One region of the Parapedomonas caeni genome, then DNA from elsewhere that is predicted to be linked to it. Evidence: predicted binding sites of a transcription regulator. Region 1 holds the regulator's gene; each other region holds the start of a gene.
What was found. Region 1 encodes LexA, which represses DNA repair genes until DNA is damaged. Its sites were predicted from a motif close to GTTCCNCNCTTGTTCT; they were not measured.
Positions count from the first base shown of each region.

Region 1 (4,210 bases):
ATCAGTGGGTACTGTGGGTGCCGGTGTGCATGGGAACCGGCATTGGCGCCTATTTCGCGCTCGCCCGGCCGGCGCAGTGGCTGGCGGTGGCGATCGCCTGCCTGGGACTGGTGCTGCTGGCGCGCTGGCGCACCGCGCTCGGCCGGGTGACGGGCGTTGCCGCGCTACTGGTGGTCGCCGGATTGCTGCTTGCCTGGGTTCGTGTGGAGACGGCGCGGGCGCCGGTGCTGGCGCGGCCGCTGTGGGGCGCGGTGGTTACGGGCGCGGTAGTGGAACAGGGTGTGTCGGCGCGCGGCGTGCACCGCATTGTCGTCGCGCCGGCGTCGATCGCCGGGGTGGCACCCGCGATGATGCCGGTGCGTGTGCGCCTGAGCTTGCGCGCGCCGCCGCCCGCCGACGTCGCCGTTGGTGCCCGGGTGGCGCTGCGGGCGTCACTGCGGCCACCGGGCGGCCCGAGCGCACCAGGGGGCTATGACTTCGGCCGGGTCGCGTGGTTCCACCAGATCGGTGCGACCGGGTTCGTGCTGGGGCCGGTTACGGTGACCGCGATCGCGCCGCCGCCGCTCGGCTGGACGCGGCGGCTTGAGGCTGCCCGTGCCGGCCTGACCGCCCGGCTGCGTGGCGGCGTGGGGGGCGAGGCCGGCGGCGTGGCGGCGGCCCTGGTCACGGGGGATCGCAGCGGCGTCGCGCCGGACGTGACCGCGGCCATGCGCGACAGCGGGCTGGCGCATCTGCTGGCGATATCGGGTCTGCACATCGCCATTGTCAGTGGCGGCGTGTTCCTGCTCCTGCGCCGGTTGCTGTGCCTGAGCCCGTGGATCGCCCTGCACTGGCCGGTGAAGGCGATCGCGGCGACGATGGCCGCGTCCGCCGCCGTGGGCTATACGCTGATTGCCGGTGCCAGCCTGCCCACCGTGCGCAGCTGCATCGCCACGCTGATCGTGCTGGCCGGCGTGCTGATGGGGCGCCAGGCGATCAGCCTGCGGCTGATCGCGGCGGCGGCGGTGCTTATCCTGGTGGTGCGCCCGGAAGGGCTGCTCAGCCCCAGCTTTCAACTCTCGTTCGCTGCCGTCACCGGGCTGGTGGCGCTGTATCAATCGGGATTCGCGGCGCGCTGGCTGGCCGGAGGGCCGGAGGATGGCCTCGTCACGCGGGGGTGGCGGTGGCTGGGCGGGCTGCTCGCCAGTGGCGCCGTCGCCGAGGTGGCGCTGGCGCCGTTCGCGCTGTTCCACTTCAACCAGACCGGTGTCTATGGGCTGGTCGCCAACCTGGTCGCCATCCCGCTCACCAGTTTCTGGATCATGCCGCTGCTGGTGCTTGTGGTGGTGCTGGAACCGTTCGGGCTGGCCGACCCCTTATACATGCTGCTTGGCTATGGCATCGACCTGTTGCTCGCCACCGCCCGCGAGGTTGCCGGTTGGCCGGGCGCGGTGGCACGCTGGCGGCTGCTGCCGCCTTGGGCGTTCGTGATGATGGTGCTGGGGCTGTTGTGGCTGGCGCTGTGGCGAACCCGCGCGCGGTGGCTGGGGTTGCTACTGCTGGCGTCCGGCGCGCTCGTCGCCTGGGCGGCGCCGGTGCCGGATCTGTACATCAGCGACGATGGCCGGCTGCTGGCGGTGCGCGGCGAGGACGGACGGCTGGCCTTCTCGACCCTGCGCGCCGGGCGCTTCGCGCGGATGAGCTGGCTGGAGGAGGAGGGGCAGGCGGAGGATGCGCCGGCGCAGCGGCTGGCTGACATCGCGGGTACCGCACGGGTGGATCAGGACTGCGGACCGGCGGTGTGCCGGGTGGCGTTGCACCGCGGCGACCGGGTGTGGCAGGTGGCGCAGATCAACGCCTGGCTGCCCTACCGCGAGCTGGGCTGGCTGTGCGCGCAATCGGATGTTGTGGTGGCTGCCCGCCGGCTGCCGGCGTGGTGCGCGCCACGTCTCTACCGCTTCGACCGCGCGGCGCTATCGCGCACCGGCGCGGTGACGTTGCGCTTCCTCGACGACGGATCGGTGCGGACACAAACCACGGCGGCCGGGCGCGGCCGGCATCCGTGGAACGTGGCGCCAGCGGGCGCGGGGACGAGTCTCAAGGCACCTCAGTAACGGCGCATCAGGCCGACCAGCTTGCCCTGCACCCGCACCCGTTTCGGTTCATAGACCTGGCTCTTGTGGGAGGGGTTGGCGGCCTCCAGCCGGACCTTGCCGTCCTTGCGGCGCAGGGTCTTCAGCGTGGCTTCCTGGCTGTCGACCAGGGCCACGACGATATCGCCGTCGAGCGCGGTGTCGGCCTTGCGGATGATGGCATAATCACCGTCGAAGATGCCGGCCTCGATCATCGAGTCGCCGGAGACTTCCAGCGCATAATGCTCGCCCGCGCCCACCAGCGCCGGCGGCACCGCCAGCAGCGTATCGCCCTCCAGCGCCTCGATCGGCGTGCCGGCGGCGATCTTGCCGTGCAGCGGGATCTCCAGGAACGTCGCGGCCGCCGGCGCGCTGGCCGGCGCCTTGGCCTTGCCGAAGCTGCCGCGCACCACGTTTTCGGCCGAGGCGATGGCGGCCTCGCGGTCGGTCGCCAGCGTCGGCTTGGGCGTGCCGCGCCTGGGCGCCGCCGCCTCCGGCAGCCGCAGCACTTCCAGCGCGCGGGCGCGGTTGGGCAGGCGGCGGATGAAATCGCGTTCCACCAGCGCGTTGATCAGCCGGTGGACGCCCGACTTGGACTTCAGCCCCAGCGCCTCCTTCATCTCCTCGAACGACGGCGAAATGCCGTCCGCTTCCAGGCGGTTGTGGATGAAGATCAGCAGATCATGTTGTTTGCGCGTCAGCATACGCTATTCCTTGTGGAACGAACAAGGAACGTTCTACTAAGGTTCTGCTGGCGCGTCAATCGTCGCCGAGGGGGAGAAAGCGGATTTCCGCACCCGCTGGCCGCCCCGGCGCGTGGGCCGGGTGCAGGGCCAGCGCGTTGGCGGCGGCAAGCGGCACCAGCAGACTGCTGTCCTGCTGGCCCAGCGGCGTCACCCGCCAGCCACCGCCATCCCGCTCCACCCGCGCGCGCATGAAATGATCGCGCTCGCCGTTGGGCTTCAGCGGCGCGTCCAGCCGGCCGGTCAGCCAGCGGTCCGCCGGGGCGTGCGGGCTCAGGAACCGCCGGACCAGCGGCAGCAGGAACAGCCGGGCGCAGACGAACGCCGACACCGGGTTGCCCGGCAGGCCGAGTACGACGGCGCGGCCGCGCTGGCCGAGCATCATCGGCTTGCCCGGCCGCATGGCGATCTTCCAGAAGTCAATGTCGGCGCCGGCGGCCAGCAAGGCCGCCTGCACATGGTCATGGTCGCCCACCGAGGCGCCGCCGACGGTGACCAGGATGTCGGCCTCGCTGCTGGCGGCGATGGCATCGCGGATGACCTCGGGCCGGTCGGGCAGGATGCCGGGGTCGCGCACTTCGGCGCCGGCCTGGCGCAGCAGGGCCGCCAGCATGATGCCGTTGGAGTTGACGATCTGGTCCGGCCCCGGCGTCTGGCCGGCCGGCACCAGCTCGTCACCGGTGGACAGCAGTGTTACCCGTGGGCGGCGGGCGACGGGGAGGGCGGCGTGCCCCCCGGCGGCGGCGAGGCCCAGCCGGGCCGGCGTCAGCCGGTCGCCGGCGCGGATCAGCGTGTCGCCGGCGCAAAAGTCGAGACCGGCGGCGCGGATGTGCCGGCCGGGGGCGCCGGGTCCGTCGCCGGTGAGAATGACCCGCGACCCGTCGGCGCGGGTATCTTCCTGCACCACCACGGTGTCGGCGCCGTCGGGCAGCGGCGCGCCGGTGAAAATGCGCACCGCCTCGCCAGGTCCGAGATGGCCGGGATAGCGCCGCCCGGCGGCGGACTCGCCGATCAGTCGCAGGGGGTGGTCAGGCGCGAGGTCGGCAAAGCGCACGGCATAACCGTCCATGGCGGCAGCGGCGAACGGCGGCTGGGTGAGCAGCGCCGTGACGTCGGCGGCGGCATGACGGTCCAGCGCGTCGGACAGCGGCACGGTCTCGCAGGCCAGTGGCTGCGGCGCCAGCGCCAGCACCCGCGCCAGCGCGTCCGGGACGCTCAGCACGGCGCCGTCCAGTCGCCGGACTTGCCGCCGGTCTTGGCGAGCAGGCGCACCCCCTCGATGCGCATGGCTTTGTCCACCGCCTTGGCCATGTCGTAGACGGTGAGCAGCGCGACGCTGGCGGCGGTGAGTGCTTC
Region 1 covers NZ_JBEUDS010000003.1:97,289-101,498, forward strand. The annotation lists gene ABU113_RS03590 (ComEC/Rec2 family competence protein) at 1-2,093, shown strand, start outside; gene lexA (transcriptional repressor LexA) at 2,087-2,815, opposite strand; gene ABU113_RS03600 (molybdopterin molybdotransferase MoeA) at 2,871-4,076, opposite strand; gene moaC (cyclic pyranopterin monophosphate synthase MoaC) at 4,070-4,210, opposite strand, start outside.

Region 2 (4,210 bases), on a different contig from region 1:
CGGCGAGCTGGCCCGCAGTGCCGGTGTCGGCGAGACGGTGATCTACCGCGGCGGCGAGGGCAGGCCGGTGGCCTTGCGGGTGGTCTGCAGACCGGCGGGCGATCCGGGCGAGCATCTGATCTGGCAGGTGTCGCCGGCGGACATGGAATCGACGTTGTCGGCGACGGTGACCGCGGTCGCCGGTCATGTCGGCGCCTGGCTGGCCGGTGCCGGTGTCGGCGCCATCGTGACGGACGCCAGCGGCCGCGTCCTGGCCGTCAACGCCACCACCGCCGCGTGGCGACAGCTGTCGATGGATCAGATGCCAGGCAGCGACATCGCCGCCATGGTGGCCGTTTCCGAGGATCGTCAGGTCTATTTCAACGCCGTCGACGGCGCGCGCATGCCGGTGCGGCTGGTGGAGCTGCCGATCGTTCCGGCGGGCGAGGTGGAGGCGGAGGGTTATCTGTTCGCGCTGATTGCCGGCGCCGAGCGAACGGTGGCCGATGCCACCCAGACCACCCGGGCGATCGATGCGCTGCTGGACAGCCTGCCGCTGGGTCTGGCGACCGTCGACCACAACAGCCGTTTCCTGCACATGGCGCCGGGCTTCTGCGCGGCGGCGGGGGTGGCGACCCCCGGCGATCTGCTCTACCCCAGCGAACTGGTGCACGAGGAAGACGCGACGATGGTCGCCGACGTGGTGCGCCGGGTGGCACTGGGGCACCTGAAGTCGCGCGACCTCCAGGTGCGGCTGCGCGGCCGGCCGGAGGATTCCATCCGCATGTCGGTGCTGCATGTCACCGGCCTGCACGAGGCGGCCGCCGTGCTGGCGCTGTGGGATGACGCCGAGCAGCGCAAGCTGCAGCAGCAGATCACCCAGGCCACCAAGATGCAGGCGGTGGGCCAGCTTGCCGGCGGCGTGGCGCACGACTTCAACAACATCCTCACCGCCATCATCGGCTATTGCGACCTGATGCTGCTGCGCCACGCGCCCGGCGACGCCGACTTCGGCGACCTCAACCAGATTCGCCAGAACGCCAACCGCGCCGCCAACCTGGTGCGCCAGCTGCTGGCCTTCTCGCGCCAGCAGACGCTGCGGCCGCAGGTGTTGCAGGTGACCGACGTGCTGGCCGAGCTGTCCAATCTGCTCAAGCGGCTGATCGGCGAGACCATCAGCCTCAGGATCAACCACGGCCGCAACCTGGGGCCGGTGCGGGTCGATCCCGGCCAGCTGGAGCAGGTGATCGTCAACCTCGTGGTCAACGCACGCGATGCCATGAACGGCGTCGGGGAACTGACCATCCGCACCTCCCAGGTGGGACCGGAGGAGGTCCGCCGGCTTGGCCACGAGATCATGCCGCCGGCCGACTATGTGGTGATCGCGGTCAGCGATACCGGCTGCGGCATTCCGCCGGAGAACCTGTCAAAAATCTTCGAGCCGTTCTTCACCACCAAAGAGGTCGGCAAGGGCACCGGGCTCGGGCTGTCGACCGTCTATGGCATCGTGAAGCAGACCGGCGGTTTCATCTTCGCCGAATCCGAGCTGGGCCGCGGCACCACCTTCATTCTCTATCTGCCGGTCCACGCGGCGGCGGAAACGCCCCAGCCGGCGGCGGCATCCGATCAGCCGCCAGGTGCGGCGGCGGCCGAGCCGGTGCCCGACCTGTGGGGCCGGGGCACGGTGCTGCTGGTGGAAGACGAGGCAATGGTGCGCGCGGTCGCCAAGCGGGCGCTGGAACGCAAGGGCTACGAGGTGCTGACCGCCACCAACGGCGAGGAAGCACTGGAGCTGCTGGAGGCGCGGGCCGAGCCGGTCGACCTGCTGATCTCCGACGTCGTGATGCCGACGATGGACGGCCCGACGCTGGTCGGCCATGCCCGCCAGCGCTACCCCGATCTGCGGATCATCTTCATTTCCGGCTACGCCGAGGAACAGCTGCGCCGCTCGATCGACGTGCCGGATGTCGCCTTCCTGCCCAAGCCCTTCTCGGTCCAGCAACTGGCGGAGGCGGTGCGCGAGGCGCTGGCGCGCGTACCGGCGGCGGCCGACACGGACGCCGGTTGATTCGGGCCGGATCAAATCCGGAACAAACCGTAAATTTTAAACGAAAATCAACCAGTTAACGATGCCGCTTGCGTGTGAGAACAAATGGCGTACAAAGACCGCATTGCGTTCAGTGCCGCTAAACTCTATGCGAGAGGACAAGACGATGGCAGCAGGGCTCCGGGTGGTCGAGAAGGACGATATGGACAAGTCGAAGGCGTTGGAAGCGGCATTGGCGCAGATCGATCGCGCGTTCGGCAAGGGCTCGGTGATGAAGCTCGGCCAGCGCTCGACGGGGATCGAGATCGAGGCGGTGTCGACCGGGTCGCTGGGCCTCGACATGGCGCTGGGCATCGGCGGCCTGCCGCGCGGCCGCATCATCGAGATCTATGGTCCGGAGTCCTCGGGCAAGACGACGCTGGCGCTGCACGCCATCGCGGAAGCCCAGAAGGCGGGTGGAACGGCGGCGTTCATCGACGCTGAACATGCCCTCGACCCGATTTATGCCCGCAAACTTGGCGTCAATATCGACGAGCTGCTGATCTCGCAGCCGGATACCGGCGAGCAGGCGCTGGAGATCGCCGACACGCTGGTCCGCTCCGGCGCCATCGACGTGCTGGTCATCGACTCGGTGGCGGCGCTGACGCCGCGGGCGGAGCTGGAGGGCGAGATGGGCGACAGCCATGTCGGCCTGCAGGCCCGCCTGATGAGCCAGGCGCTGCGCAAGCTGACCGGCTCCATCTCGAAGTCGCGGGCAATGGTGATCTTCATCAACCAGGTGCGCATGAAGATCGGCGTGATGTACGGCAACCCGGAGACGACCACGGGTGGCAACGCGCTGAAATTCTATGCGTCGATCCGCCTCGACATCCGCCGCACCGGCCAGATCAAGGACCGGGAGGACATCGTCGGCAACACCACCCGGGTCAAGGTGGTGAAGAACAAGCTGGCGCCCCCGTTCAAGCAGGTGGAGTTCGACATCATGTACGGCGCCGGCATCTCCAAGACCGGCGAGATCCTCGATCTCGGCGTCAAGGCCGGGGTGGTGGAGAAGTCGGGCGCCTGGTTCTCCTACGACAGCCAGCGCATCGGCCAGGGTCGCGAGAACGCCAAGAAGTTCCTGACCGAGAATCCCGACATGGCCAACCAGATCGAGGCCGCCATCCGTCGCAACGCCGGCCTGGTGTCGGAAGCGTTGATGGCCTCGCCGGAAGAAGACGACGACATCTGAGGGTGACGTCGGGGCGGCGGGAGACGCCGCGCGAAAGGGGTCGGCATGTTCAGTTACGTGACGCTCGGCGCCGATGACATGGCGCGCGCCATCGCCTTCTATGACGCGGTGCTCGCGCCCCTGGGGCACACGCGCTTCCACACCGACGACCAGTTCGCCGGCTGGGGCGTCTATGACGGCGGCCTGAAGCCGACCCTGTGGGTGTGCCGGCCCTTCGATGGCCAACCGGCGGGTGCGGGCAACGGCACCATGGTGTCGCTGCTGGCGCCGGACCGGCCGACGGTGGACGCCTTCCACGCCGCCGCGCTGGCCCATGGCGGCACCTGCGAGGGCGCGCCGGGCCTGCGACCCCATTACGGACCCTCCTTCTATGCCGGATATGTCCGTGATCCCGACGGCAACAAGCTGAACGCGGTCTGCTACGCGGACGCCTGAGGGCGGGCCGCGGAAGGCGGTGCCTGAGTGGTTCGGGAGCCTGAGTGGTTCGGGAGCCTGAGTGGTCTGGGGCCTGAGTGGTCTGGGGCCTGAGGTCGGGGGGCTGGGGTCGGGTGTACGCCATGGCGACGGTCGACTTCGCGCGGGGGGGCGGTGAACTCGTCTCCGACCGGCTCACACAGGACCAAGCGGTCGTCTTCGCGCGCGGGGGGACGGCAACTCCGTACGCGGCGGATTTGCGGACGGGCGCCCCGCATCCTTGCTTCCATCTCGACCGCTGACACTATATGTCGTCAGGCATGCAAGAGTCCCTGTCCCGGAGGGTTGTTCGGCAAGAACGGCGCCGGCTGGCGGGGGAAGCAACAGGTGAGGACCATCTTGGCCAGTTCTAACGAAATTCGTTCGTCGTTTCTGGAGTTTTTTCGGCGCGAGGGCCACGAGATCGTGGATTCCAGTCCGCTGGTGCCACGCAATGACCCGACGCTGATGTTCACCAACGCCGGCATGGTGCAGTTCAA
Region 2 covers NZ_JBEUDS010000002.1:207,446-211,655, forward strand. The annotation lists gene ABU113_RS02645 (ATP-binding protein) at 1-2,047, shown strand, start outside; gene recA (recombinase RecA) at 2,193-3,257, shown strand; gene ABU113_RS02655 (VOC family protein) at 3,303-3,692, shown strand; gene alaS (alanine--tRNA ligase) at 4,071-4,210, shown strand, end outside.
Region 2: a site for LexA is predicted at 2,125-2,140, ahead of recA (recombinase RecA). Genes of this name have one in related genera too.

Region 3 (4,210 bases), on a different contig from region 1:
GCAGCATGAGCCCGGGCTATGGCAGCCAGGACCGCGACCGCCTACGCGACGGCACCGGCGACGGCATCCCCGATCGCGACCGTGACCGGTTGCGCGACTGGGACCGGCAGGGCAAGCGCGCCGCCGACCGGCTGCGCCAGCGCGATCAGGATCAGGATGGCGTGCTGAGCGGTGCCGAGCATCAGGCCTGGGCCGGCGACATGTTCGCGGCGATGGACAGCGACGGCAATGGCCGGCTCACCCGCGAGGAATATATGGCGATGCGCATGGGCCCCGGCCCGAAAAGCGCCATGAACGCCCAGCGGCAGCTGCAGATGCAGGAGCGCGCCACCGAGCGCAAGACGCTGCGCTTCCAGGTGATGGACGCCGACGGTGACGGCCTGGTGACGCGCGAGCAGTTCATGCGTCAGAGCCAGCTCAACTTCGCCGACGCCGACGCCGACGCCGACGGCAAGGTGACAGTGAAGGAATTCGGCAACTGGGCGCGCGGCCAGTAAGCGTCGCCTGGCGCCGTCGTTCAGAAGGCCACCGGCGTATCGAGATGGTCGCGCACCACGCGGTCGCGGTGGTCGAGCAGACGCGACGGCACCGGCGGTGACAGGTGGCCGCAGGTGATGGCGCCGAGCGCGCGGTAGAAGTCCGGCATGGCGCACAGGTCCGGCGCCATGGCGACAAACAGGTTGGAGAAACCGGCCCAGTAGAGGTCGGCGGCCGACAGCCGGTCGCCGACCAGATAATCCCGCCCCCGCGCCGTCTGGGCCGCCAGCTGGCGGTCGAGCAGGCCGAGAATGTCGGCGACCCGCCGGCGGGCGTGCTCGACCGGGCTGGGCGAGGAATATTTGCGGTACATTGACTCGAAGGCATCGTTGCCGGCGGCGCGGTTGGCGGCGAAGATCAACGTCCGGGCGTTCCAGCCCAGCCCGTCATCGCCGCACAGTTCATGGCACAGGCCGAACATCAGCGCCCGCTCCTCCGGCACCGCCGGGACCAGCGGCGGTTCCGGCGCCAGCTGCTCCGCCAGCACGACGATCTCCGACCACAGGGCGCGCGGCCGTTCGTCGTCGAGCATGGCGACCGGGGCCGAGGTCTGGCCGGTCCACGCCTTCAGCGCGTCGTTGGCCCCGCCGGCCTCCTGCGCCACCGCCAAATAGGGGATGCGCTTGATATCAAGGATGGCGCGGGCGCCGAAGCCCCAAGGATTGGGCACCCCCTGGGTGAAGGCGACCCGCAGCCCGGTGGCCGCGCGCGCCGCCTCGATCGGCAGATAGTCAATGCCGCTCATCGCCCGCCTCCGCCGCCTGCGGCCGCTGACCGCCGAACAACACCGCGCGCTGGGCGTCGGTGAAGGTCATCGGCGGGATCGGCTGATAGTCCGCCAGCGCCCGCCGCACCGCCGGGCGCGCCTCGACGGCGGCGTACCAGCGTTCGACGTTGGGAAAGTCGGCCAGCGCGACGCCATGATGATCGCGGAACAGGATCCACGGCCAGCAGGCCATGTCGGCGATGGAATAGTCGCCGGCGATGAACTCGCGCCCGGCCAGCCGGGTGTCGAGCACGCCATAGAGCCGGCGCACCTCGTTGCTGTAGCGGTCGATGGCGTAGGGGATTTTCTCCGGCGCGTAGTTGCGGAAGTGGCCGGCCTGGCCGCACATCGGCCCCTGCCCGCCCATCTGCCACATCAGCCACTCGACCACCGCCGCCCGGCCGCGCGCGTCGGCGGGGATGAAGGCGCGGTGCTTGTCGGCAAGGTAGAGCAGAATGGCGCCGGACTCGAACACCGGCAGCGGCCCGCCGCCATCGAGGGGATCATGGTCGACGATGGCCGGCACCCGGTTGTTGGGGCTGATCGCCAGGAAGGCCGGCGCGAACTGTTCGCCCTTGAGGATGTCGACCGGGATGCGGCTGTAGGCCTCGCCCATCTCCTCCAGCGCGATCAGCGGCTTGAAAACGTTGGGCGTCTGCCCGCCATAGATGTCGATCATCGCCTGCAACCTCCCCCGGGTCTGCGTCTTCCCGGTCTGCCGGCCGGTGTGTCCAGCCTGGCGCACCCAACCCTAGCGCCCCGCCGGAGGCACGCAAGGCGGCGCGCCCGCACGGAAATGATAGGGTCGCCTCCGTGGGCACTGGAATGAGCGGCGTATCCACCCGCTTGAATCTCGTGAGCGGTTCATCCGCGCGCTTGAATCTGCGACGCCGCCGCGCCATGTGTGCCGCACTGCAACACCCCTGCCGACCCGCCGGTCAGCCCCCCATCAGACCCGCCTTTCAGCCCCCTTGCCAGGCGCGAACAAATCTGGAACATGAGCGCATGTTGACTCACATCTCCATCCGTGGCGCGCGCGAACATAACCTGAAGTCGATCAACGTCGACATCCCGCGCGACCAGCTCGTCGTCATCACCGGCCTGTCCGGTTCCGGCAAGTCCAGCCTCGCCTTCGACACCATCTACGCCGAGGGCCAGCGCCGCTACGTCGAGAGCCTGTCGGCCTATGCCCGCCAGTTCCTCGAACTGATGCAGAAGCCCGATGTCGACCACATCGAGGGGCTGAGCCCGGCGATCTCGATCGAGCAGAAGACGACCTCGAAGAACCCGCGCTCGACGGTGGGCACCGTCACCGAGATCTACGACTATATGCGCCTGCTGTGGGCGCGCGTCGGCGTGCCCTATTCGCCGGCCACCGGCCTGCCGATCGAGGCCCAGACGGTCAGCCAGATGGTCGACCGGGTGATGGCGCTGCCCGAGGGCCGCCGCTTCCACCTGCTCGCCCCGATCGTGCGCGGCCGCAAGGGCGAATATCGCAAGGAGCTGGCCGAGCTGCGCAAGCAGGGCTTCCAGCGGGTGAAGATCGACGGCGCCTTCCACGACATCGCCGAGGCGCCGGCGCTGGACAAGAAGTTCAAGCACGACATCGACGTCGTGGTCGACCGCATCGTCGTCAAGCCGGGGCTGGAGACACGGCTGGCCGACAGCTTCGAGACCGCGCTCAAGCTCGCCGAGGGGCTGGCGGTGGCCGAGTTCGCCGACGCCAAGGACGCGGCGGGCAACCCCGAGCGGTTACTGTTCTCCGAAAAATTCGCCTGTCCGGTGAGCGGCTTCACCATCCCCGAGATCGAGCCGCGGCTGTTCTCGTTCAACAATCCGCACGGCGCCTGCCCGACCTGCGACGGCCTGGGCGAGAAACTGTACTTCGACCCCGAGCTGGTGGTGCCGGACGACCAGCTGTCCATCGCCGATGGCGCGGTGGCGGCGTGGTCGAAATCCTCGCCGCCGTCGCCCTATTATCTGCAGGTGCTGGAAAGCCTGGCGCGCGCCTACAAGTTCTCGCTGCGCAGCCCCTGGGCCGAGCTGCCGGAGAAAGCCCGCCAGGCGGTGCTCTACGGCACCAATGGCGAGGCGATCCCGCTGGTGTTCGACGACGGACGCAAGCGCTACGAGGTGACCAAGCCGTTCGAGGGCGTCATCCACAACCTCGACCGCCGCTGGCGCGAGACCGAGTCCGCCTGGATGCGCGAGGAACTGTCGCGCTACCAGTCGTCGGCGCCGTGCGAGGCCTGCCACGGCCAGCGGCTGAAGCCCGAGGCGCTGGCGGTGAAGGTGGACAAGCGCACCATCTCGCAGGTCACCGAGCTGTCGGTGGCCGATGCGCTGGCCTGGTTCGCCGGCCTGGGCAAGCACCTGACCAAGAAGCAGGCCGCCATCGCCGAGAAGGTGCTGAAGGAAATCGTCGAGCGACTGGGCTTCCTCAACAACGTCGGGCTGGACTACCTCAACCTGTCGCGCGCCTCCGGCACCCTGTCGGGCGGCGAGAGCCAGCGCATCCGGCTGGCCAGCCAGATCGGTTCCGGCCTGACCGGCGTGCTCTACGTGCTCGACGAGCCGTCGATCGGCCTGCACCAGCGCGACAACGACCGGCTGCTGGAAACGCTGAAGCGCCTGCGCGACCTCGGCAACACCGTGCTGGTGGTCGAGCATGACGAGGACGCCATCCGCGCCGCCGACCATGTCATCGACATGGGGCCGGGCGCCGGTGTCCATGGCGGGCGGATCATCGCCGAGGGCACGCCGGCCGCGATCATGGCCACCCCCGACAGCCTGACCGGCGCCTATCTGTCGGGCACCCGCCAGGTGCCGCTGCCGGCGGCCCGCCGCCCCGGTTCGGGGCGTCACCTGACCATCACCGGCGCGCGGGCCAACAACCTGAAGAACGTC
Region 3 covers NZ_JBEUDS010000001.1:200,207-204,416, reverse strand. The annotation lists gene ABU113_RS00800 (EF-hand domain-containing protein) at 1-497, shown strand, start outside; gene ABU113_RS00795 (glutathione S-transferase family protein) at 518-1,282, opposite strand; gene ABU113_RS00790 (glutathione binding-like protein) at 1,269-1,982, opposite strand; gene uvrA (excinuclease ABC subunit UvrA) at 2,309-4,210, shown strand, end outside.
Region 3: a site for LexA is predicted at 2,285-2,300, ahead of uvrA (excinuclease ABC subunit UvrA). Genes of this name have one in related genera too.